Regions from separate parts of the Caulobacter sp. GW821-FHT10A06 genome, predicted to be linked through region 2. Evidence: predicted binding sites of a transcription regulator. Region 2 holds the regulator's gene; the other holds the start of a gene.
The links. The regulator LexA, encoded in region 2, represses DNA repair genes until DNA is damaged. The targets are predictions, from matches to a motif close to ATGTTCNCNANNTGTTCT.
Positions count from the first base shown of each region.

Region 1: a site for LexA is predicted at 4,727-4,744, ahead of uvrA (excinuclease ABC subunit UvrA). Genes of this name have one in related genera too.

Region 1 covers NZ_JBWKNY010000006.1:37,615-44,785, reverse strand. The annotation lists gene AC07NF_RS18305 (DUF3422 domain-containing protein) at 1-629, opposite strand, end outside; gene AC07NF_RS18300 (ABC-F family ATP-binding cassette domain-containing protein) at 663-2,243, opposite strand; gene AC07NF_RS18295 (hypothetical protein) at 2,200-2,313, opposite strand; gene AC07NF_RS18290 (DUF1203 domain-containing protein) at 2,436-2,900, shown strand; gene AC07NF_RS18285 (hypothetical protein) at 2,897-3,061, opposite strand; gene AC07NF_RS18280 (DUF1223 domain-containing protein) at 3,239-3,916, shown strand; gene AC07NF_RS18275 (hypothetical protein) at 3,913-4,557, opposite strand; gene uvrA (excinuclease ABC subunit UvrA) at 4,822-7,171, shown strand, end outside.
Region 2 covers NZ_JBWKNY010000001.1:774,862-782,032, forward strand. The annotation lists gene gltX (glutamate--tRNA ligase) at 1-555, opposite strand, end outside; gene AC07NF_RS03425 (ComEC/Rec2 family competence protein) at 763-2,898, shown strand; gene AC07NF_RS03430 (isocitrate lyase/PEP mutase family protein) at 2,929-3,684, shown strand; gene lexA (transcriptional repressor LexA) at 3,849-4,556, opposite strand; gene AC07NF_RS03440 (class I SAM-dependent methyltransferase) at 4,728-5,513, opposite strand; gene lepB (signal peptidase I) at 5,564-6,355, opposite strand; gene AC07NF_RS03450 (lysophospholipid acyltransferase family protein) at 6,419-6,985, opposite strand; gene trpC (indole-3-glycerol phosphate synthase TrpC) at 7,072-7,171, opposite strand, start outside.

The sequences.
Region 1 (7,171 bases), on a different contig from region 2:
AGGGCCAGCTTCCGGTAGTTGCCGATCTCCAGCAGGGTCTGCACCAGGCGCGAGACCTCGTCATGGGCCAGGCTGACATTGCGCACATGGATGCGGCCCGTGCCGCCTTCGCGCAGGCGAAAGTCGGTCCAGATCCGCGCGGCGCCGTCGAACACCTCGCACGAGACGCAGCGGGCCAGGTCGATGTGGCCGCCCAGGTCGGTTTCGGAAGGCGGCTCGGCGCCGGGGGCCGAGACCGAGATCTCGACGCCCCGGAACACCTGGCCCGGCGCGCCGTCCAGCCAGAAGGCGCCCGGCTGGGGCTGGAAACCCAGGTCGTGTCCCAACGGCCCGTAGGCGAACCAGGTCCAGGTCGAGAATTCCTGGTGACGTTCCCACAGCCAGCCGCCGTCTTCGCCTTCGACGACGACCCGGCCCAGCGCGGGGTCCTGCCCCGGCGCGAACAGGGAAACGAAACCTGCCTCCGCCGAGCGGTCATCGGGCTCGACCAGATAGACCCACTGGCGCAGGCGGACCGGCGCGCGGTCCAGCGGCAGCGCCCGCAGGTGCATCAGTTCGCTTAATGTCACCCGAAGCGGGTGGTCCCGACCGCCGTCCATTTCTGTCCTCGCCCTGCGTTGCCGGGTCATCGGATCGAGTCCAATGTTACCGGTCACATAGACTTAGCCGAGGGCGATGCTCCGTTCAATGCCGATCGCCGTCAGGAAGTCGGGATCGTGGCTGACGACCAGCAGCGCCCCGTCATAGCCCGATAGCGCCGCCTCGACGGCCTCGATCGAGGCCAGGTCCAGGTGGTTGGTCGGCTCGTCCAGGATCAGCAGCTGCGGCGGCGCGGCCGCACACAGCACGCAGGCCAGGGCCGCCCGCAGGCGCTCGCCGCCGCTCAGCGTGCCGGCGACCTGATGGGCGGCGGTGTTGCGGAACAGGAACCGGGCCAGCGCCGCATGGGCGTCGTTCTGGGTGGCGGCTGGGTTCAGTCGGCGGAAGTTCTCCAGGATGGTCTCGTCATCGGCCAGCAGCGCCGCCCGCTGGTCCAGCAGGGCGACGGGGACGGAGAGCTTCACCACCCCCGAGGTCGGCGAGAGGTCGCCGGTCGCCAGCCGGATCAGGGTCGTCTTGCCCGTCCCGTTCGGCCCCGACACCGCCACCCGCTCAGGCCCGGCGAGGCGGAACGACAGGCCGTCGATCACTGTCGTCCCGTCCGGCCAGGCGAAGCCGACCGCGTCGAAGGTCAGCGCCGTCCGCCCCTCCGGCAGGCCCGACGACGGCAGGTCGAAGCCCAGGGTGCGGGCGCGCTCGACACGGGCCTCGGCCGAGGCCTTCGCCTCCGCCGCCTGGGTCGCCAGCTTGTCGGCCAGCTTGCCTTCACGCGCGCCGCTCATCTCGGCCCGCTCTGCCATCATGCCGAGAATGATCTTCGGCGTCCCGCCCCGGTCGGCGAAGCGCTTGCCGGCGGCGTCGCGGCGGTCCTTGCGCTCGCGAGCGACCTGGGCCTCGCGAGCGACGCGGCGGACTTCCTTCTCGGCGTGGTCCAGGTCGCGTTGAGCGGCCTGGGCCTCCTCGGCCTTGCGCTCGGCATAGAGGTCCCAGCCGCCGCCGTAGGAGCGCGCGCCCAGGGACGACAGCTCGACGATGCGGTCCATGCCGCGCAGCAAGGACCGATCGTGGCTGACCACCACCGCCCCGCCCTTCCAGCGGGCCAGCACCTTGGCGACGATCCCGCGCGCCTCGGCGTCCAGGTTGTTGGTCGGCTCGTCCAGCAGCAGTACGTCGGGCCGGGCTATCAGCAGTCGCGCCAGCCCCGCCCGCGTCGCCTGCCCACCCGACAGCGCCGCCGCCGGTCGCTTGACGTCGAGGCCCGAGAGGCCGACATCGGCCAACGCCTGGTCCAGCCGCGCCGGCAGCTCCCAGTCGGCCTCGGAGAGGTCGGTCTCGTCGCCCTCCCCGCGCTCGATACGTGATAGGCGATCCCAGTCGAGGCCGACGCCCAACAGGTCGACCAGTCGCGCCTCGCCGGAGACGTCTGGCGTCTGGTCCAGCGTCGCGACCGCGCCCGTCCGCGCGACGGTCCCGGCCAGCGGCGAACGCGCACCGGCGATCAGCGCCAGCAAGGTCGACTTGCCCGCGCCGTTGCGCCCGACGAGGCCGATACGCTCGGCCCCGATGGACAGGTTCAGATTTTCGAAGAGCGGCCGGCCGTCAGGCGTGGCGGCGGAAACGGCATCCAGAGTGACGAAGGACATGCGAACCCACGGTCAGGGAAACGGGAAGGACGAAGCGGTCTTCCGTCTTGCTGATCATGGTTGCCTCCATCGGTTGGGAGCGCGGCTTCTACGCCCGTGAACGCGGCTTCGCAAGCAGAGCCGCAAACCGCAAGGATCGGGTGTCGCGTCCGAGCGGCTGGCGCGAGAACCACCTCAACAGAGGAGTTCCCCATGGCCTACGCTGTCACCAGCCTGCCCGCCGAACCGTTCGCCCCGTTCTTCGCGATGGACGACGAAACCCTGGCCGCCCACGGCGCGCGCCGCGTGATCGCCGACGTGGCGCGGGGCTTTCCCTGCCGCGTCAGCCTGGACGACGCCGAGCCGGGCGAGACCCTGATCCTGGTCAATTACGAGCACCAGCCGGCCCCGACGCCGTTCCGCGCCAGCCACGCCATCTTCGTGCGGGAGCATGTCGAACCGGTCGCCACGGTCGACGAAATGCCGCCCGCCCTGCGCCGCCGCCTGCTGGCGCTGCGGGCCTTCGACGCCGACGGCATGATGCTGGCCGCCGACATCGTCGAGGGCGCCCAGGCCGACGTCTTGATCGCTAGATTGTTCGAGGACGAGAAGATCGCCTACCTGCACGCCCACTACGCCAAGTGGGGCTGCTACGCGGCGAGAATAGATCGCGCCTAGGTCGGCGCCATGTTGCGCAGGACCCAGACCAGCGAGCCGATGCCGCCGCAGAACACCATCATGTCGATGACGATCGAACGCGGCTTGGGCCCCTTCAGCGCGTCGAACGCGTCCTGCTTGGCTTCCTGCTTGCCGCTTTCGGCGGCGGCCTTCTTGGCCATGGCTCGGTCCTTCTGACGCCGAGCCCCCGCCCGACCGTGGCGGTTTAATCATGCGTGGACTGAAGAACCCGCTTCCAAACAGGGTTTAGGGAATCCGAACAGCCAAGGTCGGTCCGCCTGTAACCTTGGCCTCGGCCGTTTCGTATTCACCTCCAGTACTCATTCCGGAGGTTTCCAATGAAGCCCTTGCTGGCCGCCCTCGCCCTGCTGTCCGCCACGCCAGCGGCGGCGGCGGATCGTCCCGTGGTCATCGAGCTGTTCCAGAGCCAGGGCTGCTGGTCCTGCCCGCCGGCCAACGCCAATCTCAACGCCATCGCCGGACGCCCCGACGTCCTGGCTCTGAGCTTCGGCGTCACCTACTGGGACCAGCTGGGCTGGAAGGACACCTTCGCCACCAAGGCCTATACTGACCGGCAGCGCGCCTATGCCAAGGCGCTGGACGTCCAGCTGGGCACGCCCGAGATGGTGATCGAGGGCCGCGACAGCCTGGTCGGCGCCGACGCCCGCGAGGTGGACGCCGCCCTGCGCCGCGCCCGTCCCGCCAGCGAGACCCGCATCGCCAGCGCTTCGGGCCGCATCCAGATCGCCGCCGGCCGCGCGCCCGCTCGCCCCGCCGACGTCTGGCTGGTGCGATACGATCCGCGTGTTCAGCAGGTGTCGATCCGGCGCGGCGAGAACGGCGGCAAGACCTTGCCCCACCGCGACATCGTCCGTCAGCTGACACGCCTGGGCGGCTGGAGCGGCGCGGCGGTCAGCTTCGCCGCGACGCCCACGGCCGACCCCGCCTATCGCACGGCGGTGCTGGTCCAAGCCCCGAACGGCGGCCCCATCCTGGCGGCGGCGCGATTGGACTAGAAGCAGCCGCGCTCGCGGAGGCTGGGCGGCGGGCTGCCGGTCGCGACATTGCGCTCGGCGAAGCCCGGCGTGCGGCCCCGGCGGTAGTCGCGGCAGCGCTGCCGGCGTTGCTCGTCGTAACGCGGCGGCGCCTTCGGCTCCGGAACCTCCCATTTCCGCTCGTCGATCGGACCGATGAAGGTGGGCGACGGGCGCTTGTCGGGCCGTTTGCCCCAGGCGTCGTAGCAGGCCTCCTTCTCCTCGGGCGTCATGTGCTCGCTGGTCTCGCCCAGGCAGGCGCGCTTGGCTCGACCGGTCCCCAAGCCGCCTTCCTGCAACCGCCAGCGGTCGATAACCTTGGGGTCGACCTTCCACTCGGGATCCACGGGCGGCGCAGGCGGCGCTTCGGGCGCGGCGACGGCCGACGGCGCCTCGCCTTCCGAGGCGAAGGGTTGAGCTTGCGTCGCCGGCGCCGCCGATCGCGCTCCAGCCGCCGCCGGGCGCCGAGGCGACGCCCGCTTCTCCGGCCTCTCCAGGTCCAGGACGATCACCGGCGGCTCTTCCAGCAGCGGCGGCGGTTCCTCGATCATCACCAGCGCGCCCAGGATCAGGCCGTTGACCAGCACCCCGCCCGACACGGCGAGCCATCGCCTGGTCCACACGCCCCGCCCCATCCCGCCACCTCTGGTTAAGCTGGAGAGGGACGACGCGCGCGGATGGCGCCGCTTTCGAGGCCGGCCAGTGGCTGGCAAGTGTCCAAGCGGCGCCTTATTGGCGGCAGGTCTGCTGACAGTGGCTGTCAGCAGAAACGGCCCCTCGCGTGCGCGACATTTGTTCACACCTTGTTCTTGTGTTAATTCGCGCGTCGAGCCCTACATATAGCCGCTGCGCTGCGACCAATGTCGCGGCCCAACGTTCCGGAAAACATGGCTGAGCAACTGAACTTCATCCGCGTTCGCGGCGCCCGTGAGCACAATCTGAAGAACGTCAGCGTCGACATCCCGCGCGGCGAGCTGGTCGTGCTGACCGGCCTGTCGGGCTCGGGCAAGTCGTCCCTGGCCTTCGACACGATCTATGCCGAAGGCCAGCGCCGCTACGTGGAAAGCCTGTCGGCCTATGCCCGTCAGTTCCTGGAGCTGATGAGCAAGCCCGACGTCGACCTGATCGAGGGCCTGTCGCCCGCGATCTCGATCGAGCAGAAGACCACGTCGCGCAACCCACGCTCGACCGTCGGCACGGTGACCGAGATCCACGACTACATGCGCCTGCTGTGGGCGCGGGTCGGGATCCCCTACTCGCCGGCCACCGGCTTGCCGATCGAAAGCCAGACCATCAGCCAGATGGTCGACAAGATCACCGCCCTGCCCGAAGGCACGCGTCTCTACCTGCTGGCCCCCGTCGTGCGCGACCGCAAGGGCGAGTACCGCAAGGAGATCGCCGAGTGGCAGAAGGCCGGCTTCCAGCGGTTGAAGATCGACGGCGAATACTATCCGATCGAGGACGCCCCGGCGCTCGACAAGAAGTTCAAGCACGACATCGACGTGGTCGTGGACCGCGTGGTGACCAAGCCCGACATGGAGCAGCGCCTGGCCGACTCCATCGAACAGGCCCTGCGCCTGGCCGATGGCCTGGCGGTCGCCGAGTTCGCCAACATCGAGGAAGGCGAGAAGGAGCCGAAGCGCATCCTGTTCTCGGAACGCTTCGCCTGCCCGGTCAGCGGCTTCACCATTGCCGAGATCGAGCCGCGGCTGTTCTCGTTCAACAACCCAGCGGGCGCCTGCCCGGTCTGCGACGGCCTGGGCGCCAAGCTGGCCTTCGACGCCGATCTGGTCATTCCCGACAAGGACAAGAGCCTGCACAAGGGCGCCGTCGCCCCGTGGGCCAAGGGTCCCTCGCCACTCTATACCCAGACCCTGCAGGCCCTAGCGCGTCACTACGGCTTCTCGATGGACGAGCCCTGGTACAAGCTGTCGGCCGACGCGCGTGACGTGGTGCTGCAAGGCTCCAAGGGCGTGAAGATCAAGTTCACCTACGACGACAATGCGCGGAAGTACGAGGTCGAGAAGCCCTTCGAAGGCGTGCTGCCGAACCTTGAGCGTCGCTGGCGTGAGACCGACAGCTCGTGGGTCCGTGAAGAGCTGGGCCGCTACCAGTCCGACACGCCTTGCGAGACCTGCCACGGCAAGCGCCTGAAGCCCGAAGCCCTGGCCGTCAAGATCGACGCCATGGACATCGCCGAGGTCTCGATGCTGGCCATCCGCCCGGCCCGCGACTGGTTCGCCAGCCTGGAAGGCAAGCTCTCCGACAAGAAGATGGAGATCGCCCGGCGGATCCTGAAGGAGATCAATGATCGCCTGCGGTTCCTGGTCGATGTCGGCCTGGACTACCTCAACCTGTCGCGCGGCTCGGGCACCCTGTCGGGCGGCGAGAGCCAGCGCATCCGCCTGGCCAGCCAGATCGGCTCAGGCCTGACCGGCGTGCTCTACGTGCTGGACGAGCCGTCGATCGGCCTGCACCAGCGCGACAACACCCGCCTGCTGACCTCGCTGCAGGGCCTGCGGGACTTGGGCAATTCGGTGCTGGTGGTCGAGCACGACGAGGAGGCCATCCTCACCGCCGACTACGTGATCGACATGGGCCCGGCCGCCGGCGTCCACGGCGGCGAGATCGTAGCCGAGGGCAAGCCGGCCGACATCATGGCCAATCCCAAGAGCGTCACGGGCATGTACCTGACCGGCGCGCGCGAGATCGAGGTGCCCGAACAACGCCGGCCGATCAGCAAGAAGAAGATGCTGCGGGTCATCGGCGCCACCGGCAACAACCTCAAGAACGTCACGGCCGAAATCCCCGTGGGGACCTTCACCTGCATCACCGGCGTGTCGGGCGGCGGCAAGTCGACCTTCACGATCGAGACCCTGTACAAGGCCGCCGCGCGCCGCCTGAACAACGCCAGCGACGCCCCCGCCCCGCACGAGCGGATCGAGGGCCTGGAGCAGTTCGACAAGGTCATCGACATCGACCAGAGCCCGATCGGCCGCACCCCGCGCTCGAACCCGGCGACCTATACCGGCGCCTTCGGGCCGATCCGCGACTGGTTCGCCGGCCTGCCGGAGAGCAAGGCGCGCGGCTACGGCCCGGGCCGCTTCAGCTTCAACGTCAAGGGCGGCCGCTGCGAGGCCTGCCAGGGCGACGGCGTCATCAAGATCGAGATGCACTTCCTGCCGGACGTCTACGTCACCTGCGATATCTGCAAGGGCAAGCGCTACAACCGCGAGA
Region 2 (7,171 bases):
CGCACCGTCCGCCCGAAGCAGGACCAGGTCGTCCAGCTCGATGTTGCGGAAGGTCACCGGACCCTTGACCATGTCGTCCACGACGGTCTCGCCGTCCAGCGGACCCTTGAAGCGGATCACGTGCGGGACCGACAGGTCGCCTTCCGGCGCGTCGCGCCAGGGCGAGCGGATGGCGCGGCCTTCGGCGCGGGCCTTCTCGCGGGCGACTTCCAGTTCCTCGACGGTCATCCAGCAGCGATAGGCGCGGCCGGCGGCCAGCATTTCCTGCACGGCCTCGACGTGGCGCGGGGCGCGAGTGTGCTGGAAGACGACCTCGGCGTCCGATTCCAGGCCCAGCCAGTTCAGGCCCTCGAAGATGGCCGCGACAGCCGCTTCGGTCGAACGTTCGCGATCGGTGTCCTCGACGCGAATAAGGAACTTTCCTCCCGTGTGGCGTGCATATAACCAGTTGAACAGCGCCGTGCGGGCGCCGCCGATATGCAGGAAACCGGTGGGCGAGGGCGCGAAGCGCGTGACGACGCCAGTCGAGGGGCCGGTAGGAGTGGGGTTCGACATGAGCTTCAAGACTGTGGGGCTGCACGCCGAGATGGCGTCTAGGAACGCGGACCGCAAGGCGACTGCTGAGCGCCTTGGGGCGGGGCGTCTTAGCATGCCGCTTCGTTCCGGGACCAGCCATATTCCGCATCGCGGCGAACTTGGCTTAACCGTCAAAAATACAGTGGTTTCCGGGTGTTAGGCGCGGAACTTGCCGATACCGCGCCGGTGACAGCGGCAACGCGGGTCTCTTGGCGAGACGCCGCGGCGCTGACGGCCGCCGAACTGCGAGTCAACACGGCGCGCGCCTTCTTGTGGACGCCGGTGGCCTTCGGCCTCGGCGCGGCGGGCTATCTGGAAGCAGGGCGCGAGCCGTCGCTGTGGTTGCTGGCCGGCGTGACGTTCGTTCTGGCCGCTGCCTGGTGGGCGCTTCGCCAGAGAAACGCAGCGGCGCTGCTGGTCGCCCTGGTCAGTCTGGCGGCCTGCGGGGCGGCCGGAGGCCTCGCCGCCAAGGTCCGCAGCGACCGCGTGGCCGCGCCGGTCATGGCCGGGGAGCGGGTTGTGCGGCGGGTAGAGGGCTTCGTCGTCGATGTCGTTAGTCCCGGCGCGGGCGGGCCACGCCTGCTGATTGCGCCGGCCTGGGTGTCGGGTCTGCCGCCTGACCGCACGCCGCGCCGGATCCGGGTGACGATCGGCGAGAACGAAACCCCGGCGCCGGGCCAGCCGATCCGCTTGCGGGCCATGTTGGGACCGCCGCCGCCGCCGGCCGCGCCGGGATCCTACGACTTCGCCCGCGACGCCTGGTTCGACTCGATCGGCGGCGTGGGCTTCATCATCGGCGACTGGGACGCCGCGCGGCTCGATCCGCCGCCCTGGCGGCTGCGGTTGTCCATGGCGGTCAACGCCTTCCGCTGGAGCCTGGCCCAACGGATCCTGGCGCGGATGGGACCGACCAGCGGCGGCCTCGGCGCGGCCATGGTCACCGGTCACGAGGCCTGGATCACCCAGGACCAGACGGACGCCATGCGCGCCTCGGGCCTGGCGCACATCATCTCGATCTCTGGGCTGCACATGGCCATCGTCGGGGGCTTCATGTTCGGCGTGGTGCGGCTGGGCGTCGCCGCCTGGCCGTGGCTGGCTCTGCGAGCGCCGGGCAAGAAGATCGCGGCCATCGCGGGGCTCGTCGCCGTGCTGGGCTATCTGGTGATCTCCGGCGCGCCGCCGCCGGCCGAGCGGGCGGCGATCACGGCCAGCGTAGCGTTCCTGGCCATCCTGTTCGACCGCCGGGCCATCACCCTGCACGGCCTGGCGGTGGCGGCGCTGATGATCCTGGCGATGAAGCCCGAGACAGCCGGCGAGCCGGGCTTCCAGATGTCGTTCGCCGCCACCGCCGCCCTGGTGGCCCTGGCCGAGGCCTGGCCGCGACCGGTGAAGGAGATCTCGACGCCGTGGTGGATCCGCTGGCCGCAAGCGGGGATCGTCTGGTTGGCGGCTTCGGTCGCGGCCAGCCTGGTGGCGGGCCTGGCCACCGCGCCGTTTGCCATGCAGCATTTCAACCGCGTCGCCGTCTGGGGCCTGCCGGCCAACTTGGCGGTCGCGCCGCTGTCGTCGTTCGTGATCATGCCGTTCCTGGCCATCGGCACCTTGCTCGAGCCGTTCGGCCTGGGCGCGCCGTTCCTGGCCGTGGCCGGGTGGGGCATTGACGCTATGGTCGGGATCGCCAACGGCTTCGCCGACGCCCACGGGGCGCAACGGATCGTGGCCAGCGCGCCGCCTCAGGTGCTGGTGGTCGCCTTCCTGGGCCTGATGATCCTATGCCTGTGGAAGGGCCGCCTGCGCTGGATCGGCGCGCCCATGGCCCTGGCGGTAGCCTTGTGGCCCCGGCCCACGCCGCCGGACGCCTGGATCGCCGCCGACGGGGCGACGGCCGCTGTCCGCTCGGGCGATGCGGCGGTGCTGCTGCGCACCGACGCCAAGCGGTTCGGGGCCGAGCTGTGGGCGCGGCGGCGCGGCCTCGAGCCGGCGACCTGGAGCCTCTATGCCTGCGATAAGCGGGTCTGCGCGCCGGCCCCGGGCGCGCCGGTGCGGCTGTCCTTGGCCTGGAGCCGCAAGACACCCGACGCCGAGACGCTGTCGGGGATGTGCGTGGCCAGCGAGATCGTGGTGATCCGGGGGCCTGCGCCGCAGCGCATCCCGCCGCTGTGCGCCGATGCGGTGCTGCTGACGGCCGAGGATTTCGCGCGGGGCGGGGCCGCCGAGCTCTATCATCGCCCCGACGGCTGGCGCATCGTCTGGGCTCAGCCGTTGCGCGGCGATCGGCCTTGGTCTCGCCTGCTGACACCTGATGTCACGAGGGACGGCTAAGCCTCGCGCCGACCTTCTGGAGGATCCCGCATGTCCAACCCGTTCGCCGCCCGCCGCGCCGCTTTCCGCGCCCTGCACGCCGAGGGCTGCTTCGCCCTGCCCAATCCCTGGGACGTCGGCAGCGCCAAGCGACTGCAGAAACTGGGCTTCAAGGCCCTGGCCTCGACCAGCGCCGGGGCGGCCTGGGCTTTGGGCAAGGACGACGGCCAGATCACGCGCGACGAGGTCATCGAGCACCTGCGGATCCTGTGCGCCGCCACCGACCTGCCCGTGAATGCCGACTTCGAAGCCGGCTTCTCCGACACCGCCGAAGGCGTGGGCGAGAGCGTCACCCTGGCCATCGAGGCTGGCGTTGCGGGCCTGTCGATCGAGGACTGGTCGGGTTCGGCGCTCTACGACCTGCCGGTGGCCCTCGAGCGCCTGAAGGCCGCGCGCGCCGCCATCGACGCTTCGGGTCAGGACGTGATCCTGGTCGGCCGGACGGAGGGCTATCTGCGCGGCAATCGTGATCTGGCCCCGACCATCGAGCGCCTGAAGGCCTATGCCGAGGCTGGCGCGGACTGCCTGTACGCTCCGGCGGTGACCGATCCCGACGAAATCCGCGCCATCGTCCAGGCCGTGGCGCCCAAGCCGGTCAACGTCCTGTTCTGGGGCTCGGACATGTCGGTCGAGAGCCTGGGAGCGCTGGGCGTACGCCGGGTCAGCACGGGCGCTTCGCTGGCGGCGGCGGCCTGGGCCGGGTTCGACAAGGCCGCCAAGCGTCTGGCGGAGGAGGGGCGTCTCTAGGCCCTAGATAGGAAAAGGCCCCGAACCTCGGCTGAGGTCGGGGCCTATCTACTGTGTCATCCCGGAAGCCTCGTAGAGGCTGTCCGGGACCCAGGGCCACCGCACTGCCGGCTGCCCTGGGTCCCGGCTCTCCGCTTCGCTGCGGCCGGGATGACACTATGTTTTCAGTGGTACCGGCGGATCAGGCCCACCAGCTTGCCCTGCACCTCGACCTGGTCGGGACCGAAGATGCGGGTCTCGTACTTGGGGTTGGCGGCTTCCAGGGCGATCGAGCCGCCCTTCTTGCGCAGGCGCTTCAAGGTGGCTTCTTCGCCGACCAGGGCGACGACGATCTCGCCCGAGGTGGCGGTGTCGCCCTTCTTGATGATGACGTAGTCGCCGTCGAGGATGCCGGCCTCGATCATCGAGTCGCCCTGCACCTCGAGGACATAGTGCTCGCCATTGCCCAGCATGGCCTCGGGCACCGGCAGGCGCTCGCGCTCGTGCTGGATGGCGTCGATCGGGGTGCCGGCGGCGATCTTGCCCAGGATCGGCAGGTCGCGGCTGTCATTGGCCGGAGCGGAAGACGCGGCCGGGGCGGGCGGGGGCGAACCGCCGCCCTCGAACACCTGCGGACGGAACGCGCCGCGGCCCTTGGGCGGGGCGGCCGTCGTGGCCTGCTGCGGCAGCTTCACCACCTCCAGCGCCCGAGCCCGGTGGGCCAGGCGACGGATGAAGCCGCGCTCTTCCAGGGCCGTGATCAGCCGGTGGATGCCCGACTTGGAGGCCAAATCCAGGGCCTCCTTCATCTCGTCGAAGGACGGGGAGACGCCGGTCTCCTTGATCCGTTCGTGGATGAACATCAGCAGTTCGTGCTGCTTGCGGGTGAGCATGACGACCTCGATTGGAGCGCGGAACAAACCGCAAACCTTTCGAATGTTCTCTAGGCGTTCCGCGTTAAAGTCAAGTCGAGCGTTGTTCGTCGTAGAAAGGCGAGGAAAATCAACGATTAGCTTGGCTATCAGGGTAAATGTCGACCAGAATCAAAAGCTTAACGAAAGCTTTCAAGCGCGCTTGCGGGCCACGATGATGTCCTGGTCCTGCATCGGCTGGCGACGCCAGACGCCGAGGGCGACGTTCAGCACGTCCAGGCCCAGAGCTTCGTACTGCGCCAGGATCGAGGCCAGGCCGTAGGCGATCGTGTCCTCGGGCATTTCCGGATTGGCCGTCCAGCAGCCGTCCAGGGCGTGGACGAAGTCGAAGGCGATCTGGCCGTCGCCGGTGTTGGCGCGGGCCTCGTCGTCGATCAGGTACCAGGAGATGACGCTGGTCCCGGCGGGCTTCAGCACCCTGGCGATCTCGCGGGCGAACTGGGTCTGGTCGGCGGCCAACAGGTGGGTGAACACCGAACCCAGCCAGACGAAGTCGAAACTGGCGTCGGGATAGGGGAAGACGAAGCGGCTGGCCGGTTGCGAACCTTCCGGGTTGTACCGGTCGCTGTGCATGTCGGCGTGGGTGAATTGGAAGCGCGGGTCGCCGATGGCGATATTGGCCCGGCACCAGTCGATGGCCTGGGCCATGACGTCGAAGCCGGCGTAGCGGCCGGTCTCGTCCAGATAGTCGACCAGCGGCGCCGCCGCGCGGCCGATGCCGCAGCCGACGTCGAGGATGGCGTGGTGCGGCTGCAGGCCCGCGTCGATGAACAGCTGCTTGAACTGTTGGCCGACACGCACGTAGTCGGCGTCAGCGGCGCCGACCAGATGCCAGAGCTCTTGCGGGGCAGCCACGGCCTCGGCCACGGGTAGTGCGGGCGACAGAGCGCGACGCAGCTTGGACAGAAAGGCCCGCATCCGATTCCCTCAAACTCGAACTGGCGCGGACCCTAGCGACGGTTGCGGGCTCAGCCAACCTTGGGGGCGGGCAGCGCCTTGAAGGTGCGGTCCAGGCGCAGGCCGTGGCCGGTCCACGAGAACAGGATCCGCTCGGCGCGGCCGACCAGGTTTTCGGCGGGGATGAAGCCCATGCCCAGCTCCGGCGGCAGATCGGCGTCGCGGGCCACGTCCCAGGCGCAGGAGGCATAACCCTTGGGCGTCGAGCCGGGGTTGAAGCGGCTGTCCAGCGAGTTGTCGCGATTGTCGCCCATAACAAAGTAGCAGCCGGCCGGCACGGTGTAGACGCCGGTATTGGCGGCCTGGGTCTCGGCGCCAAAGCTGTTGGTGGCGTAGGTGCGGCCATTGGGCAGGGTCTCGCGCAGATGGCGCACCGGGATCGGCCAGGCGCCGGGCGAGCCGTTGGCATCGATTCCGGTCAAGGTCTGGGTCACCGGCGCGCCGTTGATGTGCACCACGCCGCCGCTCATCTGGATGCGGTCACCGGGCAGGCCGATGACGCGCTTGATGACGTCGGTGCGGCCGTCGCTGGGCTTCTTGAACACCACGATGTCGCCGCGCTCGGGCGCTTGGCCCAGCAGGCGGCCGTGGCCCACGGGCGGGCTCAGCGGGATCGAGTGGCGGCTGACCCCGTACGGATATTTGGAGACCAGAATGTAGTCACCGACCATCAGCGTCGGCTGCATAGACTCCGAGGGGATCGTGAACGGCTGGCAGAAGACCGTGCGCGGGATCAGGAACACCACCAACACGATGGCGGCCGTCTTGGCGGCTTCGATCAGGCCTTCAGTCCACTTGCGCATCGCCGTTCCCTTGCTTGGCTCAAGCTAAGGTTAGGGCGGGGAGCTTGGCTAAATCGTGGCGCTTTACAGGATGGTCTTCAGTTCCGGATGCCTGGGCGTGACCGGCGCATAGAACGCCGCCAGCGCCGCCAGATCCTTCTCGTAGTCGCCGCTGGGCATCATGGCCGGACCCAGGCCCACCACCTTGCGCTTGTAGTCCATGAAGCCGGGGACCATCGGCACGCCGGCCTTCAGGGCGATGTTGTAGAAGCCGGTCTTCCAGCCGCTGGCCTTGCCGCGCGTGCCCTCGGGCGCGATCGTCAGCATGAACTCGTCGCGGCGGGCGAACTCGTCGGCCATGGCCTGGACCGTGTCGCGCGACTGCGAGCGGTCGATCGGCACGCCGCCCAGGTCCTTCATCAGCCGCTCGAACGGCCAGCGGAACAGCGAGGCCTTGCCCATGAAGCTGAGCTTCAGGTTCAGCGCGTCGGCCGCGCCCAGGAAGTAGACGAAGTCCCAGTTGCTGGTGTGGGGCGCGGCGATGATCACGAACTTGCGGGTCGTCGTCGGGGCCGAGCCCTCGATCGTCCAGCCTTCGCGCTTGAAGAAGGCGACGAGAGACCAATTCACCACGCGGGCGAGCCAATGCATTCGCGTTTCCTCGCGCGGCAGTGTTCTTGTTGAGGCGACTGTGAGCGGGCGAGGCAGAAAACGCCAGACGGCGCGTACCCGATCCGTTAGCCGAGCAGCGCCTTGGTGGCGGCCGTGACGTCGGCCTGGCGCATCAGGCTTTCGCCCACGAGCATGGCCTTGGCGCCGGTAGCCTCCATCCGCACG